2 regions of the Mesorhizobium quangtriensis genome follow, and region 2 is predicted to be linked to the other one. Evidence: predicted binding sites of a transcription regulator. Region 2 holds the regulator's gene; the other holds the start of a gene.

Region 1 (3,413 bases), on a different contig from region 2:
CCGGATCGCTTCGGCGGCGAGCACAGTCATTTCGGCGACTTCCTCGGCGTCGGGATCGACTGTGACATAGGTGTCGGTAAGAAAGATCACGCCACGCTGCGTGATCAGCATGGAAAGCGTCGAGAGGTCGCGGTCACGCACCAGTTCGCGCTTGCCGATGATCAACGTGACGTTGCGCAGGTGACGCTCGAAACGGCCTTCGAGGCCGCAGATCATGGCGTCGGCGTCGCCGCGTTTGACGGCCAGGGCCGCGATGACGGTCGGATTGCCGCGCACCATAAGGCGGGCTGCTTCCTGCGTGACGCCGCGCCTGCCCATCAGCTCGATCAGCAGGTCGACATAGGCGCGGTAGCGCGGATCATCCTCGGGGTTGATCAGCTCGAAATCGACGCCCGGGCGGATGCGCAGCCCGTAGCGCTTGAGCCGGACGTCGATGACGTTCGGGCGGCCGACCAGCGTCGGCAGCGCTATTCCTTCCTCCAGCACCACCTGCGCGGCACGCAGCACACGCTCGTCCTCGCCGTCGGCATAGATGACGCGCTTGGCCTGCGCCGCCTTGGCAATCGAGAAGACCGGCTTCATGACGAGGCCCGAGCGGAAGACGAAGCGGTTCAGCTTGTCGACATAAGCATCGAAATCCTCGATCGGCCGTGCGGCGACGCCGCTGTCGCAGGCAGCCTTCGCCACGGCGGGCGCGATCCTCAGGATCAGGCGCGGATCGAAAGGCGAGGGGATCAGGAAATCCGGCCCGAAGGTCGGCGTCTCCTCGGCGTATGCGCGCGCCGCGACATCGGAAGGCTCCTCGCGCGCCAACGCTGCGATGGCGCGCACGGCGGCCATCTTCATCTCCTCGTTGATGGCGCGCGCGCCGCAATCGAGCGCGCCACGGAAGATGTAGGGGAAGCACAGCACGTTGTTGACCTGGTTCGGAAAGTCCGAGCGGCCGGTGCAGATCATGGCGTCGGGGCGTGCCTCGCGGGCGGCGTCGGGCATGATTTCCGGCGTCGGGTTCGCGAGCGCCAGGATGAGCGGTTTTGCCGCCATGTCCTTGAGCAGGTCGGCACTGAGCACGCCGGCAGCCGACAGACCGAGGAAAACGTCGGCACCGCCGATAACGTCGGCGAGCGTCCGCGCCGGGGTATCCTTGACATACGGATCCTTCCAGCGATCCATTTCCTCGACGCGGCCCGTGTAGGCGACGCCAAAGCGGTCGGTAACCCAGATGTTCTCGACCTTCGCGCCGAGCGACACCAGCAGGTTGAGGCAGGCAATGGCCGCCGCGCCGGCCCCGGAGGTGACGATCTTGACCTCGGAAAGCTTCTTGTCGGCAAGTTCCAGCCCGTTCAGCACGGCCGCGCCGACGATGATGGCGGTGCCGTGCTGGTCGTCGTGGAACACTGGGATGCCCATCTTCGCCTTCAGACGTTCCTCGACCTCAAAGCACTCGGGCGCCTTTATGTCTTCGAGGTTGATGCCGCCGAAAGTCGGCTCCAGCGCCGAGATGGTGCTGACCATGTGCTCGATGTCTGGCGCGTCGATCTCGATGTCGAAGACGTCGATGTTGGCGAATTTCTTGAACAGGACGGCCTTGCCCTCCATCACGGGCTTGGAGGCAAGGGGGCCGATGTTGCCGAGACCGAGCACCGCAGTACCGTTGGAGACGACGCCGACGAGGTTGGCCCTCCCGGTGTAGTCGGCGGCAACGGCCGGATCGTCGCGGATGGCGAGGCAGGGTGCGGCGACGCCGGGCGAATAGGCGAGCGCCAGGTCGCGCTGGTTGCCGAGCGGCTTGGTCGCCTGGATCTCCAGTTTCCCCGGCGTCGGATATTTGTGAAAGAAAAGGGCGGCCTGATCGAGGTCGTGGCGCGCATTCTTCTGCTTGTCGGTTTCCATCAGGCGTCCCTTGCCCCCGCATTGCTTGTGCAGCGTTCTAAAGCGGTTCGGTTACCAAATCCAAGCCCCGGCGCGGCCCGGCGGCGTGTCGTCACACTGTTGTTGCATGAATCTGGGCATAGGCAACGCAGACGCAACGGTCTGACCGAGATGCAGAGCAACGCCACCCAGCAGTACCGGACCCTCTTTATTTCAGACGTCCATCTCGGTTCGAGGGCTGCGAAAGCCGAGTTTCTAATCGACTTCCTGCGCCACCACGAGGCGGAGACCATCTTTCTGGTCGGGGACATCGTCGATGGCTGGCGGCTGCGCCGCACCTGGCATTGGCCGCAACTCCACAACGACGTCGTCCAGAAGCTGCTCCGCCAAGCCCGCAAGGGCGTGAACATCACCTACATCGCAGGCAACCACGATGAGTTCCTGCGGATGTTCCAGGGGACCCATTTCGGCGGCATCGTCGTCGCCGACCGCGCTATCCATGTCGGCGCGGACGGCAAGCGCTATCTGATCATCCACGGCGACCAGTTCGACACGGTGGTCGTGAACGCGCGCTGGCTGGCCTATCTCGGCGACCGCGCCTACGAATTCGCCATGTTCGCCAACAGGGTCGTTGCCCGCGTGCGAAGGGCGATGGGCCTTCCCTACTGGTCGCTCTCCTCATGGGCCAAGGTGAAGGTGAAGCAGGCCGTGAACTTCATCGGGGCGTTCCAGGAGGTGCTGACCGACGAAGCACGCCGGTCCGAGGTCGACGGCGTCATCTGCGGCCACATCCATCACGCGGCGATGGAGACGTTTGGCGACGTCAGCTACATCAACACCGGTGACTGGGTCGAAAGCTGCACCGCGGTTGTCGAGCATTTCGACGGGCGCATGGAGATCATCCAATGGCCACATGTCCGGTCTGAGACGGCGACTCCGGCCGACAAGTTCGTTCCCGTCCTGATTGACGGACGCGTGCAGGCTAAGGCAACCGGACGGGCGGTCGAAGCCGCCTGAGACTCCAGGATCAATCGAAGAACGACATGTGGCGGCGATGCACCATCGCATCAATCCTGAGTCAGCAAGGCAGCGTACAATCCGCCCCGCCGACGCGCGCGGCGAACGGCTTGGCGTTCTCGGTGGCGCAAGCCTGCCGCAAACGCCGGCAACGGTTGGTCCAGCCAGTTCCGCGAAAAAGGAAGCCGTGGTAGTCGGGCAAATCCCTCGGCGACGATTCCGGGCGGTACCGGCCGGAGCGCCCTTCCTTCATGTCACTGCCGCCCCTGCAGCCTGAGCAACGGATCAAGCCACCAGGCTTCGAACTGCGCATATCCCTTATCTACGGCGCGATCTTTGCCTCGCTGGGCATCCATCTGCCCTATTTTCCGCTGTGGCTGGAGGCGGAGGGCTTCAATGCGGAGCAGATCGGCGTGATCCTTGCTGCGCCGATGTTCGTGCGCGTGATCACGACGCCGGTGATTTCGGCGATGGCCGACCGGGCGAGGGACCGCGCCAACATCCTGGTCGCCGTCAGCCTGGCT
Region 2 (3,413 bases):
TTGTGATCGCGGCCGTGCGACGCGCCGGCCAGCCGTCGCGCACCGAAATTGCCTCTACTACCAGGCTTAGCCATTCCACCATATCTGCCATTTCAGCCGATCTGATCGACGAAGGAATCCTGGCGGAGGCAAAGGCCGGCGAACATGCCAACGCCCGCCGCGGCAGGCCGCAGGTGGGCCTGTCGCTCAATCCCGAAGCCGCGACGGTCATCGTCGCCGTGCTGTCGCTGAACGAGCTGTCAGCGGCGACGATCAATTATTCGGGAGGTCTCATCGCCGAGGAAAGCCGCACGCTGGCGACGGCGACGATCTCGCGCGACGACCTGATTGCCGAACTGGTGGCGATGCTTTGCCGGCTGACGGCCGGGATGGAGGGACGCGCCCGCCCCCTGCGCATCGTGCTCGCCATACAGGGCATCACCGACGCAGACGCGCGCACCATGCTCTGGTCACCGATAACGCCTCACAAGGATGTACCCTTCGCCGAGATACTGGAGCGCAAGCTCGGCATACCGACGACAGTCGAGAACGACTGCAACATGATGGCGGTGGCGCTTCGCTGGCGCGATCCGGCGCGCTACCGCGCCGATTTCATCGCCATCCTGCTGTCGCACGGTATCGGCATGGGGTTGGTGCTGAAAGGAAACCTTTTCACCGGAACGCGATCTTCCGGAGGCGAGTTCGGTCACGTTATCCACCGTCCGGACGGGGCGCTCTGCCGTTGCGGCCGCCGCGGGTGCATCGAAGCCTATGCTGGCGACTACGCGATCTGGCGCAACGCGCAGGGCAAGAGCGAACTCTCGACACCGGAAGACGGCGTACAGCCCGAGGACATGAAGCAACTGGCCGAGCGGGCACGCGCGGCCGAGGGGCCGGAACGCGAAGCCTATCGCAAGGCAGGCACGGCGATCGGCTACGGCATCGGCAGCCTGTTCGCGCTGATCGACCCGGCTCCGATCGCCTTCGTCGGCGCTGGTGCTGCGGCCTTCGACCTGCTGGAGCCGGCAATCCGCGCAGCGATCGCCGAAACGGCAGGGGGCCAGCACTCGGACGCGATCGCGTTCGACACGATCCCGGACGAGTTGCCGCTGATCAGGCAGGGCTGCGCCATGCGCGCGCTGACCTATGTCGACCAGGAGATCTTTGCCGATGGCTATCCCGCGTCCCCGCTTCTGCAAGCGGACATCGCATAGGCAGGACCTTACGATCAGTCCTCGCGGATCGCGTAACCCGCGCCGCGGATCGTGCGGATCACGTCGGGCATGCGGCCGGTGTTGACGGCCTTGCGCAGGCGGCCGACGTGCACGTCCACGGTGCGCTCGTCGATATAGATCGTCTCGCCCCAGACATTGTCGAGCAATTGGCTGCGCGAGAAGACACGGCCGGGATGGCGCATCATGAATTCGAGCAGGCGGAACTCGGTCGGGCCGAGCCGGATCTCATTCTTCTTGCGATAGACGCGGTGCGCCTCACGATCGAGCATGATGTCGCCGACCTTGAGGACGGACGAGAGCACTTCCGGCTTGGCGCGGCGCAGCAGCGCCCGCACGCGCGCCATGAATTCGGGCGTCGAGAAAGGCTTGACCAGATAGTCATCCGCGCCGGTGGAAAGGCCGCGCACGCGGTCGCTCTCCTCGCCGCGCGCGGTCAGCATGATGACCGGCAGGCGCTGCGTTTCGGGACGCATACGCAGCCTACGGCAAAGTTCGATTCCGGAAATGCCGGGGATCATCCAGTCGAGCACGAGGAGGTCGGGCACATGTTCCTGCAACCTGACCTCGGCCTCGTCGCCGCGCGTAACGATCTCGACCTGATAGCCTTCGGCTTCGAGGTTGTAGCGCAGGAGCACGCCGAGCGGCTCCTCGTCTTCCACCACCATGATCTTCGGCGCAATCATCCGTCGATCTCCTGCCGTCCGGGCCTTATTCCGCCAGAGCCGAGAGCTGCGTCTCGTCAATCTTAGGGCGATTGACCGGCAACTGTTCGCCCGTCACCACATAGTATGCATTTTCGGCGATGTTCGTCACATGGTCGCCGATCCGCTCCAGATTCTTGGCGCAGAACAGCAGATGTGTGCACGCCGTGATGTTGCGCGGGTCTTCCATCATGTAGGTCAGCAACTCGCGGAAGACCGCCGTGTATTTCACGTCGACCTTCTCGTCGTCGGCGCGTAGCGCGCGCAGGCCTTCCGCGTCGCGGTCGGCATAACGATCTATGACGCGGCGAACCTGATCCAGCACCAGTTGCGACATGTCCTCGATGCCATAGGCGAGGTTGCGCGGCGTCGCGCCATGGCCGACGGCACTGACCCGCTTGGCAACGTTTTTGGCGAGATCGCCAATCCGTTCGAGGTCGCCGGCCATGCGGATGGCGCCGACCACTGCGCGCAAATCCTGCGCCATGGGCTGGCGCTTCGCGATCAACGCGATCGAGCGGTCGTCGAGCTCACGCTGGCGGGCGTCCATGATGACGTCGTCGGAGATAACGCGCTGCGCCAGCGCATTGTCGGAAGCCAAAAGCGCGCGGATCGCATCGCCGACCATCGAGCCAGCGAGGTCGCTCATATCGCGAACCAGCCGCTGGATGTGGTCGAGTTCCTCGTCGAAGGAGGTAACGGTGTGTTCGCCCATGGGAGGAGCCTTTCGGGTTCCGGGTGTTCTGCGACGACGGTTCGGCTCAGCCGAAGCGGCCGGTGATGTAGTCCTGGGTGCGCTTCTCGTTCGGGCTGGTGAAGATCAGGTCGGTCGGGCCTTCCTCGACCAGCACGCCGAGATGGAAGAACGCGGTACGCTGCGAAACGCGCGCGGCCTGCTGCATGGAGTGCGTCACGATCACGATCGTGTAGTTCTCCCTGAGCTCGTCGATCAGTTCCTCGACCTTGGCCGTGGCGATCGGGTCGAGGGCCGAGCAAGGCTCGTCCATCAGGATCACTTCCGGCGACACCGCGATGGTGCGCGCGATGCACAGCCGCTGCTGCTGGCCGCCGGAAAGGCCGGTGCCGACTTCGTGCAGGCGATCCTTCACTTCCTCGAACAGCGACGCCTTCTTGAGGCTGGTCACCACGATCTCCTCGAGATCGGTCTTGTTGCGCGCCAGGCCGTGGATGCGCGGGCCATAGGCGACGTTCTCGAAGATCGTCTTCGGGAACGGGTTCGGCTTCTGGAAAACCATCCCGATGCGGGCGCGCAGTTCCACCACGTCGAGTTTCGGATCGTAGAGGTCGTTGCCGTCGAGGGAAATCTTGCCTTCGATGCGTGCGCCTTCGATCGTGTCGTTCATGCGGTTGATGCAGCGCAGGAAGGTCGACTTTCCGCAGCCCGACGGGCCGATGAACGCGGTTACCGCCTTTTCGGGAATGTCGATCGAGACATTGAAGAGCGCCTGCTTGGGTCCGTAGAAGACGCGCACGTCTT

The links. The regulator PhoB, encoded in region 2, activates phosphate uptake and scavenging genes when phosphate is short. The targets are predictions, from matches to a motif close to TGTCATNNANCTGTCAT.
Region 1: ABMA32_RS18820 (UDP-2,3-diacylglucosamine diphosphatase) is a predicted target of PhoB. The motif match lies at 1,980-1,996, and genes of this name have one in related genera.

The regions. Positions count from the first base shown of each region.
Region 1 covers NZ_JBEBMF010000003.1:622,063-625,475, forward strand. Annotated here, with positions in the region: gene ABMA32_RS18815 (NADP-dependent malic enzyme) at 1-1,893, opposite strand, end outside; gene ABMA32_RS18820 (UDP-2,3-diacylglucosamine diphosphatase) at 2,044-2,889, shown strand; gene ABMA32_RS18825 (MFS transporter) at 3,141-3,413, shown strand, end outside.
Region 2 covers NZ_JBEBMF010000002.1:1,018,932-1,022,344, forward strand. Annotated here, with positions in the region: gene ABMA32_RS13480 (ROK family protein) at 1-1,193, shown strand, start outside; gene phoB (phosphate regulon transcriptional regulator PhoB) at 1,208-1,897, opposite strand; gene phoU (phosphate signaling complex protein PhoU) at 1,923-2,630, opposite strand; gene pstB (phosphate ABC transporter ATP-binding protein PstB) at 2,677-3,413, opposite strand, start outside.